DNA from 3 places in the Vibrio sp. A2-1 genome. Region 2 is predicted to be linked to each of the others. Evidence: predicted binding sites of a transcription regulator. Region 2 holds the regulator's gene; each other region holds the start of a gene.
The links. The regulator CRP, encoded in region 2, controls carbon source genes, mostly activating them, when cyclic AMP is high. The targets are predictions, from matches to a motif close to TGTGANNNNNNTCACA.
Positions count from the first base shown of each region.

Region 1: a site for CRP is predicted at 3,559-3,574, ahead of rppH (RNA pyrophosphohydrolase). Genes of this name have one in related genera too.
Region 3: a site for CRP is predicted at 1,835-1,850, ahead of cdd (cytidine deaminase). Genes of this name have one in related genera too.

Region 1 covers NZ_JAKKCO010000010.1:46,269-52,998, forward strand. Annotated here, with positions in the region: gene L3V33_RS20865 (sulfite exporter TauE/SafE family protein) at 1-628, opposite strand, end outside; gene ptsP (phosphoenolpyruvate--protein phosphotransferase) at 637-2,886, opposite strand; gene rppH (RNA pyrophosphohydrolase) at 2,889-3,407, opposite strand; gene mutH (DNA mismatch repair endonuclease MutH) at 4,024-4,689, shown strand; gene L3V33_RS20885 (DUF6482 family protein) at 4,776-5,087, opposite strand; gene L3V33_RS20890 (hypothetical protein) at 5,302-5,553, opposite strand; gene vpsR (cyclic-di-GMP-binding transcriptional regulator VpsR) at 6,156-6,730, opposite strand, start outside.
Region 2 covers NZ_JAKKCO010000007.1:135,500-142,229, reverse strand. Annotated here, with positions in the region: gene L3V33_RS19000 (ABC transporter ATP-binding protein) at 1-1,699, shown strand, start outside; gene L3V33_RS18995 (TIGR02444 family protein) at 1,696-2,166, shown strand; gene L3V33_RS18990 (hydrolase) at 2,443-3,435, shown strand; gene L3V33_RS18985 (YheU family protein) at 3,534-3,746, shown strand; gene L3V33_RS18980 (phosphoribulokinase) at 3,824-4,693, shown strand; gene crp (cAMP-activated global transcriptional regulator CRP) at 4,933-5,565, shown strand; gene L3V33_RS18970 (DUF1338 domain-containing protein) at 5,743-6,534, opposite strand.
Region 3 covers NZ_JAKKCO010000003.1:375,619-382,348, forward strand. Annotated here, with positions in the region: gene sbcB (exodeoxyribonuclease I) at 1-520, shown strand, start outside; gene L3V33_RS13025 (CidA/LrgA family protein) at 546-917, shown strand; gene L3V33_RS13030 (LrgB family protein) at 920-1,597, shown strand; gene cdd (cytidine deaminase) at 1,955-2,842, shown strand; gene purT (formate-dependent phosphoribosylglycinamide formyltransferase) at 3,010-4,185, shown strand; gene L3V33_RS13045 (thiopurine S-methyltransferase) at 4,380-5,033, opposite strand; gene L3V33_RS13050 (RelA/SpoT domain-containing protein) at 5,357-6,133, shown strand; gene L3V33_RS13055 (c-type cytochrome) at 6,286-6,730, opposite strand, start outside.

The DNA.
Region 1 (6,730 bases), on a different contig from region 2:
ACGCCGGAAGATCATCGACAGAAGAGCCATGCCAAATAAAGCCTAGCATTCCCGAAATCGCGATAACACAACCACATACAGAGGATGAGCCTACAGCTTTGCGCATTTCCACACCGTGATGGTTAAGGAAAGGCACCGATAAAGAACCACCACCAATACCAGCCAAGCTTGAAACCAAACCAATACCGCCACCACATAACATGGTTTTAGCTGAACCCGGCATCGACTTTTGACTCTTAGAGCGGATCGACAACAGCATCTGCAACGCCAATACTAAGACAATCACACCAAAGACTTTTGGCAGATATTGAGCAGGAATAACGTCGGCGACAAAAGAACCTAGGAAACCACCAATCACCACGCCAGGCATCAACCACTTAACGACAAAAAGCTCCACATTACCCAATTTTAAATGGTTAATCGCAGACGACCCTGAGGTAACAATAATGGTTGATAACGAGGTTGCCAATGCCATTTGCATCGCAAACTCTTGAGGAATACCCGCTTTAGGAAGCAAAAATAGCAAGGCAGGAACGACCAGCAAACCACCACCAATGCCTAGCAAGCCCGCTAAAACACCAACAATAGCACCAAGGCCCGCTAACAAGCCTATCAGTTCATATGACACGTTAAATCCTATTTTTTACCTGCTCGAATGAAGCCTGTAAATTCACGCTCTTCGAAATAGTTCAGCATCATACTATAGATGTCACTACCATATGGTTTTGAAAGCGCTCTATTTGCCAAATCCTGTAATTCACTCAAGTTAGATTGGCGAATCAAATATTTAGTCCTCGCGACATTCGAGGTATTCATACTTAACGTCTCATACCCCAACCCAATCAGTAACAACGCGCCCATAGGATCACCGGCTAGCTCGCCACAAATACACACAGGTAATTGATGTTGCTTACAAGTATCATGAATTTGTTTTAATGCCATGATCACCGCAGGGTGCATTGATTCATAGACATCGGATACTCGTGAATTGTTCCGATCAACCGCTAATAAATATTGAGTTAAGTCGTTGGTACCGACTGAAACAAAGTCGACCTTATCAGCAATCAGCGGCAGTATGTAAAGCATTGATGGCACTTCAATCATGATACCAACGCGAGGCATACGCACTCGGTTATCAAGCTCATGCACTTCGTCATACGCTTGTTCAATAAGTTGTAGCGCGTCATCCAGTTCCTGCGCACCAGAGATCATCGGCAGCAAAATACTCAAGTTATGGCTTTCACAGCTCGCACGTAGCATGGCACGTAACTGAATAATAAAGATGTCAGGATGATCGAGCGTAAAACGAATACCACGCCAACCAAGGAATGGGTTGTCCTCTTCAATAGGGAAATAAGGTAAGGCCTTATCGCCACCGATATCGAGTGTACGCATCACCACTTGCTTCTCAGGGTAGCTCGCGAGTACTGAACGGTATTGCTTGAATTGTTCGTCCTCTGACGGAAACCTCTGCTGCAACAAGAAAGAAATTTCGGTTCGATACAGACCCACCCCATCAACGCCTTGGTTGATAGCGATATTGGTGTCGGCACTCAAGCCCGCATTAAGCAGGATCTCGACTTGCTGGTTGTCTTGCGTTTTTGCCGGTAAGTATAGTTCTCGATTGACCATAGAAGAGAGCTCACTCTCTTCTAAAATCAGCCCTTGATATTCTTTGAGCAGGTTTTGAGTCGGCTCAATAAAGATCTCGCCACTATACCCGTCGACAATCGCTTGCTTACCATTAGCTTGCGCAAGATTTAGGTTAACCCCCATAACAGAAGGAATACCCAAAGCTCGAGATAAAATCGCGGCATGTGAGTTCGCCGCCCCTTCCAAAGAAATAACAGCTAAAAGTTTTTCTTTGGGAATAGAGGCCAATACCGAAGCCGTTAACTCTCGAACCACCAAAATAATTGGCTTATCTAGCGTGCGAAGTTCATGTTCAGAATTGTGAAGGAAATAGAGCAATCTTTGACCAAGCTCTCGGATGTCTTGTGCCCTCTCACGAAGGTACACGTCTGACATACGAGCAAAGCGATTCGAGTAACTCTCAACAACCTGCCTTAATGCCCAATCGGCTTTATCGCCTTTCTGGATTTGGCTCTTAAGATCCTTACGCAACATTGGATCGTTGAGTAAGTGAGTAAACAGGTCAAAGATCGCCAACGCGTCTTTATTGATTTCACTGTCTAGGCGCTTTCGCATTCGCTTAAAGTCATTGAGAGCATTTTCGACGGCGACTGCCAGCATTTCATGCTCTCTTTCAACATTAAGCGTCGATGCTGGATAAACATCGGTGAGTTCAGGCTGAGTGTTATCCCACCATAAATCACCAATCGCAACGCCCGATGAAGCTGCAATACCTTTAATCTTAGGTAGCTTCTGTTGCTCTAAAAGCCAATGGCCTTGAGTTTGAGCGTGCGCCACAATGACCGCAAGTTGTGCTGAGAGTGTGACAAGGAAGGATTCCTCCATCTCACTGAATAAACGAGGAGACTTCTGTTGAATGACCAATACGCCAAGCACTTGCTTACGATGGATAATCGGAGTGCCGAGAAAAGAGTGATAAACCTTTTCTCCAAGCTCTGGAAAAAACTTATAAGCAGGGTGAGCAGACGCTTGTGCAAGGTTGATAGGTTCAGCACTTCTTTTGACAAGGCCAACCAGACCTTCGTCAAAACCAATGTGAATGCTATTGCCTTTGAAGATCAGGCCTTGAGTTGCCATCAACTCAAGACGCTGCATATCATTATTTGCCAAATACACGGTGCAACATTCCGTCTGCATCGCACTGCATGTCTCTTTAACCAAAATATCAAGAGCCGTCGACACATCTTCAACTCTTGATACGTGTTCAACTATTTCCCTTAGTTGACTGAGCATGCTTAACCTCTACGCAATTTGCGTTTTCCTTTTGTTTTTCGCTCTTTAAACGGCATTGCTAAAGATGCGAATTCTTTCATCGCTCGACGGTAAACATCTCGCTTGAAAGAAACAACTTGTCGAACTGGGTACCAGTAACTCACCCAACGCCAACCATCAAACTCAGGTGTACTTCCACGCTGCATATTGATCTGCGATTCATCGCAATCTAAGCGTAAAAGGAACCACTTCTGTTTTTGTCCAATACAGACAGGTTTAGAATCCCACCGAACCAGTCGTTTGGGCAGCTTATAGCGTAACCAATGACGACTTGTCGCGACGATCTTTACATCCTTTTTAGTAAGGCCAACCTCTTCATACAACTCGCGGTACATTGCCTGTTCCGGAGTTTCACCTTCATCTATTCCCCCTTGAGGGAATTGCCATGAATGTTGCCCGTATCGTTTAGCCCAGAAGACCTGACCATGGTTGTTACAGATTACAATACCAACATTTAATCGGTAACCATCGCCATCTATCACTGGCCAACCTCTATCTAAATTTTTAATTACTCTGATTTTTCCACATATCCCCAATCGGAGCAAACTTAGTGACGTGACAAGCGCTATATTTATGAATATTAACTAAGAATATGGATAAGTTTTGCTCAAATTCTAGTTACCCACACAAGAGTGAGACATAGACCACATTTATTCACCTTTTCTGTGAATAACTATGTGAAGAATTACCCGCAATCGTTTTTTTTAATCCATAGATTCATCAACATCAAAAACACCAAGTCGAGTAAATACAATTTATTTAATTAAAAATCAATTAATTAGAGTTAGAATTTCATTTTTAAAAACATTAGAAAAGTAAAAGATCTTTCAAAAACAGAACGTGGTTAAAGATCAACCACTCCGATGTTTATCCACACTAGTAAGCGAAAGATTCATTTTGAACCCCATTTGGCAAGCATTTAATCCACCATAAACCCCTGTTTATTTATCCACTAAATTAATATTTCAATTAATTACCTTTATGTCCTGTGGATAACCATGAGTTTGATCCCTTCCCTAACAAGGAGATCATTTCTTAACCAGTCGTCATATGGTGATAACTTCTGGTAAAATCATTTTTTTGATCATGTCTTTTATTATGAAACCAGAACCACAAACACAACAAGAGCTGCTAGACAGAGCGTATGCTATCGCCGGAATGACCTTTAAAGAGCTCGCCGATGAAGCTGAGATGGTGATGCCAAACGACCTCAAGCGTGATAAAGGCTGGGTTGGACAGCTATTGGAATGGCACTTGGGTGCGCCCGCTGGCAGTAAACCAGAACAAGATTTTGCCAAACTCGGTATCGAGCTTAAAAGCATCCCGATTGGCTACTCTGGAAAGCCACTCGAAACCACCTTTGTTTGTGTCGCTCCATTGATGGGCGTGCAAGGCATAACTTGGGAAACCAGTCACGTTCGCAACAAGCTGTCTAAAGTGTTGTGGATCCCAGTTGAGGGAGAAAGAGAGATCCCGCTGGCAGAAAGGCATGTTGGCTCCCCATTACTCTGGACACCAAGCCTAGCTGAAAACGAACTCCTGAAAAGAGACTGGGAAGAACTGATGGAGTTGATCGTGTTGGGTAATGTTGAACAGATAACAGCAAGACACGGCGAAGCACTGCATTTGCGACCAAAAGCGGCCAACAGTCGCGTGTTAACAGAAGCTTACGGTGCAAGTGGAAAACCTATCAAGACTAAGCCACGTGGTTTCTATCTACGGACTCAATTCACCCATAAATTACTGACAACTCATTACGCATAGAGCTTTTATCTAGCATAGATGGACCAAACTATCAGTATGTTACAAACCGCCAGTAACTAGAATCAATCTCTAGCTACAAATGCTCTCTAATGAGGTTTAAGCGCCAGTTCAATATCACAGTAGCTTTGGCTCGGCTCATTACCAAACTCATCATAGGCGTTGTGTAAGCGAAGATACGCCTTTTCAAAACCGAGCCGGAGCAACTCTTCTTTCACTTGATCCAAGGATCCAAAATGAAGCGGCTCACCGTCTTGCTTTACCGGTTCTAGCTTGTGTTTATATTCCACTGCTAATAGATATTCCGAGATATCGGAACAGCCAATAACGTATACCTTCGGTGTTTGATAAGAGTCTTTGTGCTCTCCATGTAACCACATGTCTAATTGATGCTTTTGCATAGCCAGCCTCCCTTGCTCTATAAAGCGTAGTAGAACTCTTTTTCTTTACTAGATAACGACTTAAAAAAGCACACATAACGGCTTAAAAAAGCAAAAAAGAGAAGCAAGTGCTTCTCTTCTTTGGCCTGTTTTAGTTCAAAAGCTTGCACTTTCGACGCCACAACTATCACTGATATTTATCTTAAGGGGTGAAAGGCGCTATCACCCCACAAGATTACGTCGGTATTCGCGCGCTTAAGACTCGACGAAGATGACGAACTCGACGTTCAATCGTAACGACTTCAGGTTCAGAAAAACCAATTGGTCGACCATCGGCTTCAAGGCCAATATCTCTCAATAAGTGAGTATTGTTCCATGGTAGATCGTATGAACTACGACGAACTTTTCGTTGCCATTCACGTTCTTCACGACGAAGGTCTGCACGGATAAGGACTGTTGCTAGTTTTAAGTATACTGAGTGACGCATAATAATTCTCCAGTTGTAAAATAAACTGAGGAAAAATAGCGTGTTAGATAGTATGAGGGCTTCTCACTTAGCTGCTATTTTTCCGCAGCCAAATAAGGGTACGGATCTATTAGTTAGGTTTATCTTGGGTGTTTCGATCGGCCATGGCTGATGCTTGTGACATAACAGTCACCATGTCAGTACACGGATCAAACGACGCGCAAATATGCTGTATAAAATCGAAATGTTTCATTTGCGCCTCCAAACTAACTAAAAAATCCAAAAAGAAATGAGATAATAAAAGCAAATAAGTCTCTGTTAAGCTATTGCTTTCACGGTTAAAGTCTAACCAAGTGAGTATATTATTCAACCGATAATTGATTAACAATTTCAAAACAAATGATTCACCCAAAATATCAGTTGCATATCACTTTATATATAACATATTCACTATGATTATATAAAATCACAGAACATCTCTCTTAAAGACCGAGCCTCCAATAGCTCAATCTGTCAGCAGTCAACGATCAACGAGAAGTTGTAGCAATAGATATAAAAAAACCACGCATCATGCGTGGCTCTTATATTTACATTAACTGGATAGAATCAATGAATAGAGAGCTCTAAACAACACCTTCAGAAATCAGGCCATGCTTATTCAGCAATCTGTACATGGTTGCACGCGAAACTCCAAGCTCCTTAGCGGCCAACGATACTTGACCACCATAAGATTCCAGAACAATCAGCAACGCATCTCGCTCTGAACGCTCACGGATACTTTTGAGACTGCGGCGCTCATCATTCTGTTTTGGTAAATCAAGTTGTTGATCGTCAATGATCACCGCATCCGACATCAGCACGACACGCTTAATTTGATTCATCAGCTCACGCACATTGCCCGGCCAGTGATAACGATTCATCGAGCGGATAGCATCGTCTGAAAAGCTCTTGGCTTGAGCATTAAACTCTTTTGAATACTCACGTAAAAAATGATTAGCCAGTACTGAAATATCACTCACTCGCTCTTTCAAGCTCGGAACGTGAATACGCAGAACATTGATGTAATGATAAAGCTCTTCATTGAAGTCGCCCTCGATCAATGCCTTTTCTATGTCAGAAGAGTTCGCGGCCAGAATACGCACATCGACAGGCTTAGGACCATCCGCAGTTTCAATTTTACCTTCTTGTAAGAAACGCA
Region 2 (6,730 bases):
ATTAGAAAGAACAGCCATTGAATACGTGATTGATGGCGACCGTGAATACCGTGGCCTTGAAGATCAACTAGAGAAAGCGGAACAAGCCGACAACGGCACATTAGTCGCAGAGATCCACGGCAAGATTGAAACCATTGGTGGTTACAGCATCAAAGCACGTGCTGCCGAGTTATTGGATGGCCTAGGCTTTCGCCAAGAGCAAATGACATGGAACCTAACCCAGTTCTCGGGTGGTTGGCGTATGCGTTTGAACTTAGCGCAAGCCCTTCTATGTCGCAGTGACTTACTGCTACTCGATGAGCCTACCAACCACTTGGATTTAGACGCAGTAATGTGGCTAGAGCGTTGGTTACAAAACTACCCAGGCACACTGGTTCTTATCTCGCACGATAGAGACTTCTTAGATCCTATCGTCAACCGCATCGTGCATGTTGAAAACCAGCAGCTCAATGAATACACCGGTAACTACTCATCGTTTGAAACCCAACGAGCACAAAAGTTAATCCTGCAGCAGGCAATGTTCCAAAAGCAGCAGAAACAAATGTCTCACATGCAGAGCTACATTGACCGTTTTCGCTACAAAGCATCAAAGGCTCGCCAAGCGCAAAGCCGTATTAAAGCACTAGAGAAAATGGAACAAGTGCTGCCCGCTCAGTTTGATAACCCATTCAGTTTTGAATTTAGAGAGCCGGACGCGCTACCAAATCCAATCATGATGATGGATGAAGTATCGGCAGGTTACGACGACAACCTGATTCTAGAAAAGATTCGCCTTAACCTTGTTCCCGGCAGCCGTATCGGTCTGCTTGGTCGAAACGGTGCGGGTAAGTCGACACTAATCAAGCTGCTTTCAGGCGAACTGAAACAGCAAGGTGGTGAGCTGAGCTATTCGCAAGGCGTTAAGATGGGTTACTTCGCTCAGCATCAATTAGAGACGCTGCATCCAGAAGAAACGCCACTGCAACACATGATGCAGATTGCGCCTAAACACACAGAACAACAACTGCGTGATTATCTAGGCAGCTTTGGCTTCCAAGGTGAAAAAGCACTCGATAAAGTGGCGCCATTTTCGGGTGGCGAAAAAGCGCGTTTGGTATTAGCGCTACTGGTATGGCAAAAGCCGAACCTGTTGCTACTCGATGAACCAACCAACCACTTGGATCTCGACATGCGTCAGGCGTTGACCTTCGCCCTACAGACGTTTGAAGGCGCGATGGTTATCGTATCGCACGACCGTTACCTACTTCGTGCGACTACTGATGATTTATACCTTGTGCACGACCGCCAGGTGGCACCGTTTGATGGTGACCTAAGCGATTACTACAAGTGGCTAACCGAACAGCAGAAAGTTGAGCGCAAAGAAGCACAAGCATTGGCACCAGCAAAAGACGGCGCCAACAGTGCCGCAGCGAAAAAAGAGCAGAAACGTAAAGAAGCAGAGTTCCGTAAACTGACGGCACCACTTCGTAAAAAGCTGACTCAATTTGAAAAGCAGATGGATAAGTTAACGCTATCTCTCGAAGAAGCTGAGCAAGAATTATCCGACACTTCACTGTATGAAGCTGAAAATAAGGCTAAACTGAATAAAGTACTCGCTCTCCAAGCGAGCAGTAAGTCACAGCTAGAAGAAGTTGAAATGGATTGGATGTCCACTCAAGAAGAGCTTGAGCAGATGGAACAGGATATGGATAGCTTATGAGCCCAGAGCACGCCCCAATATCACTAACACTGGAACGACTATGGCAATTTAGCCTTCAGTATTACAGTGTGCGCGGTGTAAAGGATGCGTGCCTAGCTTTGCAAAACCAATTCCACGGCAACGTCAATCTACTGCTGCTTCTCAAATGGCTTGATGAGCAGCAATTGTCTTTTGCCGAAGAAGAGTGGCACAAGGTACAACAGTGCTTAAGCCGCTCTGAAACCCTGCTTCATAGCTATCGAGAGCTGCGTAAGCATCTCAAACCTCAAGTCGTCGATTCCCTCTACCGTGAAGCGCTCCAATTTGAACTGCAGTTAGAGAAGCAACAGCAATCTGATCTCGTCGACTGCATTAATTCTCTTCAGCTTACGGCTAACCAGCAATCACCACTCGCTTTTCAATACTGTCGCTTATTAGGGGCTGAAAACCTCTACGACGCTTTTTCTGAACCAGCACCTCAACCCTAACGCGTTTCCTTTCTCTTATCTTCAATCAAGATCCAAGCTTACCTTGGTAGTATCGCTCTTCGTTTTCACACGGGAGTGGCGCGCATGACTGGTAATATGTTTGAATCTCAATCTCGACAATATTCAACTAGTTACCTACACCTTGTTTTTGTAGCCCGTATCAGTGAAACCCTTGCGCTTATACCGAGAATCAACCAAGCTCAAATAAAAACGTGGGCGTTTCGCTAAAAGCTCAACACTTTATCAAAGCCCATAAAAGAAGCATGGACTGTTTTTATGACAATATTTACCGCAGCCGCTGGTTTATCTAATCCGCACTTACAAACCTTAGTGCCACGATTTATTAGAAAGCAGGCGTTGTTTGACCCTCAATGGCAAACCTTAGAAACACCCGACGGTGACTTTCTCGATCTTGCTTGGAGCGAATCGCCAGAGGGTGACACCCCAAGTAATGAGGCTCGAAGTAACAAGCCGATATTCGTTCTATTCCATGGCTTAGAGGGAAGCTTTGAAAGCCCTTATGCCAACGGACTGATGAATGCCTTTGCTAAAGATGGCTGGCTATCAGTGATGATGCACTTTAGAGGCTGCAGCGGAAAGCCCAATCGCTTAGCTCGCGCTTACCATTCAGGTGAAGTCGAAGATGCACGCTTTTTCCTAAGACATCTACACGCCCAGTTTCCCAATAACCCTAAGGTAGCGGTTGGTATCTCTTTGGGCGGTAACATGCTGGCGAACTATTTGGCAGAGTACGCGGACGACCCATTGCTGTCGGCGGCGACGATTGTCTCTGCACCTTTTGATCTGGCTTGTTGCTCTAGTCGTATTGAGCGAGGTTTCTCTAAGCTCTATAAAAAGTACCTGCTCAACTCTCTCAAATCGAATGCCTTGAAAAAGATTAAGCTGCTGCAAGAAAAGCTCGGTATCACCGCCGAAACCATTAAGAAGATAGACAAGCTGTATGAGTTTGATGAACGGATTACTGCGCCTCTGCACGGGTTCAAGAATGCTCAGGACTACTATGCTCAGTGCTCAGCGCTTCCTAAACTTAATAAGATTAAACTACCGACTCAGATCATCCATGCCAAAGACGATCCGTTTATGACAGACGACGTAATTCCAAAGTTCGTGTTGCCTGACAACATCGACTATCGCCTGTTTCAAAAAGGCGGCCATGTGGGGTTCATTACCGGTAGCACGCTCAAACCAAGGTTTTGGTTAGAAGAAGCATTACCCGCCTACTATGAAAGTATTCAAGATTCGGCATAATGGCCGAGCCTTTTTAAGGACTGAGTGGTAGACGTCACTAGACGCAGTAATCAACACATCAATAAACCTATTTATGAACATAAAAGAGAGAAGTATTTATGATCATCCCATGGCAAGACATTGCGCCAGAAACGCTGGAAAACCTCATTAAAGAATTCGTGCTGCGTGAAGGCACAGACTACGGTGACGTAGAGGTTTCACTGCAAAACAAGATTGATCAAGTGAAACATCAATTAGCCTCAAAGGAAGTCAGCATCGTGTTTTCTGAGCTGCATGAAACCGTTGATATTCAAGTCACAAAACGCTTCTAGGCTGCGCTCATAAAGGAGCCGTGTTATAGTGGTAAACGATTGCTAACAAGTAAGTTACTCAAAAGACAAGGGTTGTCATGTCCGCTAAACATCCAATTATTGCGGTGACGGGTTCATCAGGAGCCGGCACCACCACTACCTCAGAAGCCTTCCGAAAAATGTTCAATATGATGGACGTGAAGGCCGCTTGGGTTGAAGGGGATAGTTTCCATCGCTTCACTCGACCAGAGATGGATGTCGAGATCCGTAAGGCTCGCGAGCAAGGTAAGCACATCAGCTACTTTGGTCCACAAGCCAACGATTTTGGCGCATTAGAAGAGTTCTTCCGTCAATACGGTAATGAAGGCACGGGTAAAGTCCGTAGTTACCTACATACCTTCGATGAAGCCGTGCCTTACAATCAAATGCCGGGCACCTTTACGCCATGGCAAGAGATCCCAGAAAATTCCGATGTGATGTTCTACGAAGGTCTTCATGGTGGCGTGGTAGATGGCGACATCAATGTCTCACAACACGTCGACTTGCTGATCGGCATGGTGCCAATCGTCAACCTTGAGTGGATCCAAAAATTCGTTCGTGACACACGCGATCGTGGCCACTCACGCGAAGCAGTAATGGATTCTATTGTTCGCTCAATGGATGATTACCTTAATTACATCACCCCACAATTTTCGCGTACTCACATCAACTTTCAGCGTGTTCCAACCGTAGATACATCGAATCCACTGAACGCTAAAGGGATTCCAAGTTTAGACGAAAGCTTCGTTGTTATACGTTTGCGTGGCATCAAAAACGTCGATTTCCCCTACCTTCTAGCTATGATAGATGGCTCATTTATGTCACGCCACAACACGCTTGTGGTGCCAGGCGGTAAGATGAGTTTTGCTATGGAGCTCATTGTAAGGCCCATCCTACAACAGCTCATCGAAACCGGAAAAATAGGTTAACAAGACACCATTCTGGTTGATTACTTTTCATACCGTGATCATGTGCACAATTTTGCGTAAAAAATCGTAGCTTGGTCACGATTAAAATCAAGAAATAGTACCTGAAAAAGGATACTATTCTTAAACGAAACACAAGATAGCTTGCAGCGCTCAACGAGTGCTCTTATCCTACAAGTCAATCCAGGCTTAGCTAAAATACGGAAAGCGGCAAGCATACCCTGCAGAGGAAGTAAGATATTATGGTTCTAGGTAAACCCCAAACCGATCCAACATTAGAGTGGTTCCTTTCACACTGTCATATTCATAAGTACCCTTCAAAAAGTACTTTGATTCATGCTGGTGAAAAGGCAGAAACCTTGTACTACATCGTTAAAGGTTCTGTGGCAGTTCTTATCAAAGACGAAGAAGGTAAGGAAATGATTCTTTCTTACCTAAACCAAGGTGACTTCATTGGTGAACTTGGCCTCTTCGAAGAAGACCAAGAGCGTACTGCATGGGTTCGTGCAAAATCTCCTTGTGAAGTAGCTGAAATTTCTTTCAAGAAATTCCGTCAACTTATCCAAGTGAACCCAGATATCCTAATGCGCCTTTCAGCGCAAATGGCAAACCGTCTACAAGTAACTAGCCAAAAGGTTGGTGACTTAGCGTTCCTTGACGTAACAGGTCGTATCGCTCAAACGCTACTTAACCTAGCGAAACAGCCAGATGCAATGACTCACCCTGACGGCATGCAAATCAAGATCACTCGTCAAGAGATTGGCCAGATTGTTGGTTGTTCTCGTGAGACAGTAGGTCGTATCTTGAAGATGCTAGAAGAGCAGAACCTAATTTCTGCACACGGTAAAACTATCGTGGTATACGGCACTCGTTAATCTCGATTAACTGAGCCAAAAATTTAAAAGCCACCAAATGCAAATTTGGTGGCTTTTTTGTTTTATAAAGATCTAGAGAGCAGATGCGAATGGAGCACCTCCCGCGTCCAAGCGCAAACACTCTCAAAGCGAAGCGTACCCGCATCTTTAGGGTAAAGCCCGTGCTCGTATCTTTCTTTAACCGTTGGTGCTCTCAAAGATCTTGTCAGCCGATGCTGCAACAAATCCTGTATAAAGCTCACCATTCGCCATCGCATAACGCTTAGCGAACTCGTAGAAGCCACCAGGAATCACCTCGCTGCCTTCAACAAATGAAACTGGGACTTTGTCTGCCATTGTAGATGATTGCTCTAATAAGACCTCTGGAGAGCCTTTAACCTGACCGCCAGATGCATTGATAGTGAAACCTGAATCACTCAAATAGTCATTCACTGTCTGTACTTCATCGAACTCATTAAGCTGGTTCACACTTACCGTAAAGTGGTTTGCACCGTAACCATGAGCCGCTAACCAAGACGCGTATTCACTCTCTTTTGCTAGAACTTGGAAATCCGCGAAGCTCAGATCCCAAAGGCGACCACCAAACAAGAACTCATGACCTTGAAGCTTGCTTGCGTCCACTTGCTCAACCAACTTAGCAACGATCTGTTGTAAGTCACTTGAACACTCTTCTACCTTCAACTCACTAATGAACACTTTCGGTTGGTTTGGGTCTGGGTGCTCGTAGTGCTTAGCCACTAACTTCTTGCTCTCAAACAAATAGTCGCCACACGCCTTGTAGCCTAATTCAAGGAAAGGCTTGGCCAGTGTTTCAATGCCCAGAGGTGCAACATTGAAAGTACGCAGTGCAATATGATCATTAATCAGGGCTTCGTCTTCTTTCAACAGATGATGAACTTTCTCAGCCGATGGGCAAAGCCTGTGAATGTAATCGTCCCATAGTGATTTAAAGAGTAGATCGGGCGTCATGGTGACTCCTTGTCAGAGGTTCTAGCAAGCTAGTAATTTGGATTAGAGAGGGAGAGGCTGGACACAAAGTCAGCAGCCATCAGCCTGTGACATACTTGTTCTATTATTATCTACCGCCCAATCTAGGTGTCGGACGTGATGGAAAAAGGAAGCGATAACACCGCTTCCTCATTACACAATTAACCAATGAATCTGT
Region 3 (6,730 bases), on a different contig from region 2:
GAACAAGTGCCCTATTCTTGCTCCAGCCAAAACACTGACGGCTGAAAATGCCGAAACCATCGGTATCGATCGTCAACAATGCTTGAAGAACTTGGCACTGCTGCGCGAACACCCAGAGATCCGCGAAAAACTGATCGGCCTGTACTCACAAGAACGAGAGTACGAAAAGAGTGATGATGTTGATACACACCTTTACGACGGTTTCTTTTCACCTGCTGATAAAACAGCGATGAACATCATTCGCGAAACTGACCCAAATAACTTGGCAGCTTTAGACATCACCTTCGGTGATGAACGTATTAAATCGTTACTGTTCCGTTACCGTGCTCGTCATTTCCCATGGACGCTCGACGAAGCTGAGCAATTGAAATGGGCGAACCATTGTCGTGAGTTTTATGAGAGCCGTTTAGAAGAGTACATGCTCAACCTTGAAAACCTCGCGCATGAACATGAAAGCGACGAGAAGAAAATGGCTATCTTGAAGTCGGTTTATCAATACGTAGAAAAGTTAGCTAGCTAATTCCATTATCAAGAGACGTAACACTTTGAAAGAAAGATTGATCCAGCTGGTTTACTGCTTAATCTCCTTCACCTTAATCATAGGTGCACTTACAGCAGGTAACGCGTTACAGCACTTTTTGGATACCTCAATCCCAGGCAGTATTTTTGGCATGTTGATTCTGTTTGCCGCCATGGTGATTGGTATTGTTCCTTCGCACTGGGTACAACCCGGTGCAAGCTTGATTATCCGCCTAATGATCTTACTGTTTGTTCCGATCAGTGTTGGGTTGATGGATCACTTCGACATGCTCATCGCGAACGCATTGCCAATTATGGCGAGCGCCGTTGGTGGCACGTTGCTGGTGTTGGTGTCCTTATCATGGTTTTTAGACCGCTTGCTTTCGAGAGGTAACTGATCATGTGGATTCTACTCACCATCGTGGTATTCCTGTTTGCTCGCTGGGTAAGTCAAAAAGTAAACTCACCGCTGTGTAATCCCCTGCTGATCAGCATTGGTATCATCATTCCGATACTCACGTTCTTCAAAGTACCGTTTGAGACTTACTATGCAGACAACACCTGGATTACCTACATGCTGCAGCCTGCGGTTGTTGCCCTTGCTTATCCGCTTTACGAACAGCTACCTCAAATCAGAGCCAACTGGCGCATCATCACCTTTGCTTGCACGCTAGGTAGTGTGATGTCGATGACAACGACAGCATTAATCGCAGTGGCTTTTAAAGCGGACTTAACTTTGATTGCGAGTTTATTAGGTAAGTCAGTCACCACGCCAATTGCTATGGAAGTGTCGAGCCATTTAGGTGGTGAAGCAGCAATTGCGGCAATACTGGTATTGATTGTTGGTCTGTTTGGGGCAATTTTTGCTTACCCAATCTACAATCTCATTGGCATTAAGAGCCCTATCGCGCGTGGTTTAACCATGGGTACCGTGTCTCACGCTTTAGGTACTGCGACCTGTGCTGAAAAGAATCAGGAAGATGCTGCATTCAGTTCGTTGGCATTGGTTCTTTGTGGGGTTATCACCTCAATCATTGCACCGAGTATATTTTCGCTCGTGGTTTGGTTCTATTCTTAACCACTTTGATTACAGTTTATACGCGCTCTAATCGATGAGTTGGTAAATAGCTAAACTCACTGGTTCGCGACTTTTAAGCGTTACAGATATCAATAAGCCCAAGCATAACCTGATTATTTCAGTGATAGCTTGGGCTTTTTTCTCTCATTTATTCATCAATACGTGACAAACCGAACTCAATTTCAAGCAATAAGTGCGATATCAATGGTAGTTTTTACTCTTGCAATCGATTTCATCTGTGACCTCACTCTAATTATGCAAACCAATGTAACAACAACAACGCAGTAGTGATCAAAGTCACAGAAAATTCCTGAGCATTGCATAGAATTAAAGCCTAAGGTCAATTAAGGATTCAACATGAACAGTCGTATTACCCTGGCGCTGGAAAGTGCTCCAACAGCAATCAAAGCACTTTTGAGTGACATCGTATTAGCAGACAACTTTGACGCGACATTGTCTCCAGAACAATTTGCTAGCCTACTGCAAGCGAGTGGTTTAGCGGATGACGAGCTACGTATTGCGCTACTTCCTTTTGCCGCAGCCTATTCTTACGCTCCGCTATCTGACTTTTATGTTGGTGCAATCGTGCGTGGTTTGTCTGGCACTCTGTATTTTGGTGCAAACCTTGAAATTGCTGGTGCTCAACTTGGCCAAACAGTACACGCTGAGCAATCTGCAATCAGCCACGCTTGGATGAAAGGCGAGCAAGGTATCTCTGATATCACAATCAATTTCAGCCCTTGTGGTCACTGTCGTCAATTCATGAACGAACTGACCACAGCGAAAGAGCTTAAGGTTCAGCTTCCACAACGTGATGAAATGTCTCTGCAAGAATACCTGCCAGACTCATTCGGCCCTGCTGACTTAGGTGTGACGACTGGCCTAATGACCAAGCTTGATCATAAGCACACGACTGAAGAAACAACGCCTATTGTTGTAGAAGCGCTAGCAGCACTAAACCGCAGCCATGCTCCTTACACCAAAAACCTAAGTGGTGTTTCACTGCAATTGACGTCGGGTGAGGTTTTCACCGGTGCTTACGCTGAAAATGCAGCGTTCAACCCGAGCTTACCTCCTCTACAAGTGGCGTTGATTCAACTTAAACTGGCTGGCTTCGATTTTGAACAGATTGAAAGTGCAGCGTTGGTTGAAATTGCCGAAGGTAGCATCAGTCACCTAGCGGATACGCAATCTACATTAGAAGCGATTAATCCCGACATTCCAGTGACTTACTTAGCAATCTAAGTACATCTAATTAACAAAATTTTAAATAAGCAGCCCTATTTAACGAGGCTGCTTTTTTTATACCTGTAATTAACGCAACAACTTGCGCAAACGTTTGCTTTTATCATTGAAATAAGTATGATCACCCCGTTTTCAATCAATCGCTCAAAAGATCGGAAGGAATTTCTATGTTTGGTACTGCTACTCGTGAAAATGCTACTCGTGTACTTCTATTAGGTTCAGGTGAACTCGGCAAAGAAGTTGCTATCGAGTGCCAACGTTTAGGCTTGGAAGTTATTGCATGTGACCGTTACGCAGACGCACCCGCAATGCAAGTTGCACATCGTAGTCATGTATTAGACATGTTAGACGGCAATGCACTGCAAGCAGTCATTGAACTTGAAAAACCAGATTATGTGGTTCCTGAAATTGAAGCTATTGCCACTAGCAAGTTGGTAGAGCTGGAAGCGCAAGGCTTAAATGTCGTTCCCACTGCAAATGCGACGAAGCTAACGATGAACCGCGAAGGTATCCGTCGCCTAGCTGCAGAAGAGCTAAAGCTGAGCACTTCTCCTTACCGCTTTGCAGACACCTTTGAAGACTTCGCTGCCGCTGTTGAATTCGTGGGCATGCCTTGTGTTGTTAAGCCAGTAATGAGCTCTTCAGGTAAAGGCCAAAGCGTTATCAAAACAGAAGAAGACATTCAAAAGTCTTGGGACTACGCACAAGAAGGCGGTCGTACTGGCGCGGGTCGCGTAATCGTTGAAGGCTTCATCGACTTTGATTACGAAATTACGCTTCTAACCGTTCGCGCTGTTGATGGCGTTCATTTCTGTGCGCCTATCGGTCACCGCCAAGAAGATGGTGATTACCGTGAGTCATGGCAGCCACAAGTCATGTCAGACAATGCACTTAAAACCGCGCAATACACCGCTGAACAAGTGGTTAATGCACTAGGTGGTCACGGTATCTTCGGCGTCGAGCTGTTTGTTAAAGGCGACCACGTGATCTTCAACGAAGTGTCCCCTCGCCCACACGATACTGGCTTAGTGACTCTGATGTCTCAAGACTCATCGGAATTCGCACTGCACGTACGCGCCTTTACTGGTATGCCGATCAAATCAATCACGCAATACGGTCCATGTGCATCAGCGGTTATCCTTGGTCAAGGCACTTCAACCAATATTCGTTTTGAAGGTCTTACAGAAGCTCTAGACGCACCACAAACGCAAGTTCGCTTGTTTGGTAAGCCTGATATCGATGGTCGCCGTCGTCTAGGTGTGGCGCTTACTCGTCGTAACAGCACTGAGACAGCGATTGAAGATGCAATTGAGAGCGCGTCTAAAGTAAAAGTGATTTACTAGCTGTTAATTACCATTTTCTAGCTAATGACTACTAATTAGTAACGACTAACTCAGATCTGAACCATTACGTTCTCGCATCTGAACAATCACGACTTCAAATCTGAACAATAAAAAAGACGGGCTATCGAGCCCGTCTTTTTGTTGGTGTTATCTTTTTTATTGAAGCGGTTTTTTCGCTAGAGAGTTCACTGCGCTTAAGCGTCTGACTCAATCAAGTACACTTCTTCACTAAATCGAGACAAGCCTTTTTTGGCAATCTTCGGATGTTCATCGTCTGCAATATCTTGATTCAACAATGTGATTTTGTATCCCGCGAACAACTGATCAATCTCTAGTTTAGGTACGCTAAACGGAGGCCCTGCCATCTCGTTTTGGTCGTAATCCAGAGTTACTAGAAGGATCTTACCACCCGGTTTCAGTCGTTGTTTCAAACGCTCTACATACTGCACTCGCATCTCTTCAGGCAATGCGACTAAAGACGCGCGATCATAAATGGTATCGACAGGCTGGATTGGCGCTGAGAAGTAATCACCCGTGTAGATGTTCAGTTCATCAAATTGATACAGCTCGTGCTGACCACTGATTTGAGTCACAGTCGGGGTGTAAAGGTGCTCTGCAAAAAATGCGCGAACCGCTATCTGGCTTAACTCGACACCTTGAACATCTTCATGCTTTGAAGCTAGCCAAATCAGATCTTCACTTTTGCCACAAAGTGGAACAAACACACTCTTCTCGTAGCTAGGCTCAGTCTTTTCCCAAAATTTAATCAGAAGTGGGTTTACATCTTCGAGGTGGAAACCAATTTGGTTGGCTGCCCATTTATTGTGCCAAAATTCAGGATTATTCATCTTTCGTTCATGTTAAACAGTCATAATACAAGGGTACAGTATAGAGAGGTAAGAGCAACCTTAGCTTGGTTTAAAGTACCACATTGGTTTCGATAAAATCAGAAACTGGCTAAGTTCAAAGTTCTGATAATTGCGGAACTAACGGTTGGATTATTTGTCTATATCTTCACATTTTAAAGCAATATTAAACGTTAGAGTTGGTTTCTGTCTTAGCTAGCCCCATTTAATATGTAGTGAGTTTAGTTAAGCTGTTTTTACTCTTATGCGTTACTGGTTACCCCTTTTGACTACCCGTTTTTGTAACCTTGTATTTTGGAGTTTGAATGAGTGTATTTCTCCGTACGACGGCCCTAATGCTATTGGTATTGAGCCGAGCGCCTGCATTCGCAGCAGCACCTGTTTCAACAAGTTCGACTGATCAAACGCGCACCCCTGCGCAAAACCAAGTTTCATCAAACGTATTCCGTCATAGTTTGAGCGGCCTTTACGGCATCAAAGCCTTCGACTCACGCCCGACTCAGCCTTACACCGACTTCGATATTCTGTACAGCAAAGCGCATCAAGGCCAAGCTGAACTAGAAACTATCTGTAAAAGTACTGCCCTACTCACCAATTCTGAAGCGTTATTTGCTGGCGTTAAATCTCAAGCTCGTGCAGAAGAAAAAATCGCCCTTGAGCTTGATGGTGATGTGACAAAAATTACGGACTTAGCCCGTGCAACTATCATCGCGAACGATGTAGAGAGCTTGGTTGAAGTTTACGAAGCGCTAAGCCGTGAAGCAGACGTTGTTAAGCTGAAAAACAAGTTTAAATCACCAGCCGACTCTGGTTACCGTGACCTTAACTTGTTGGTTCGTTTGCCAAAGACCAACATCATTGCAGAGGTTCAACTTCACTTAAAAGCGATTGCTGATGTGAAAAGTGGCCCTGAGCACGAGCTTTACGAAATCATCCAAGGCATTGAGCGTCACGCAATTGCAGAACAACGCCCTATCAATGACATTGAAGCGGCACAAATTAATAGCTTAAGACGCCAATCTTTAGAGCTTTATCAACAAGCATGGCAACCATACATTACCACGCACATCAAAGCGGCTTAACCACTGGCATAAACGCTTATCACAAACAACAACGACAAAGGGCCGCATAATCGCAGCCCTTTGTTTTATTTACTTTTTCACCTATCGCTATCTACTGTTTTACCTATCGAATCTCATAAAACCTACTTAACCAACTTCCCAGAAAGCCTCACCTATTGGTGATAATACTCTTTAGTGCGATTGTATAAATCCAATGGCTTCAACGTGCTATAAAACGCCGCCGCATCTTGTAAGTCTTCATCCGAAAGGTGTTTCACCACCGACTGCATGTACAAATCTTGGCGCTCATCGCTTTTAAAATTGCGCAGCTGCTTAAGAATATACCCTGCTTTCTGACCTTTGATGTTTGGATAAGATTGTACGAAGGGAATGATCTTGTCACCATGACACTGACTACATAGATTCTGAACCAACTTTTCACCTGCAACTAAGCTCGGAATGTAATCCTCAGTGATTACCTTGCTATCGACAAGAGTTTCAACCTCAGTTTTAGCTTCCGCTTTAAGCTTCGGCGCTGGTTCTGACTCCATGCCCAATGATTCGACTCGCGAGGCAACTTTATCTTCAGTGCTCGGCTGTTCGTCAGTACACGCCGAC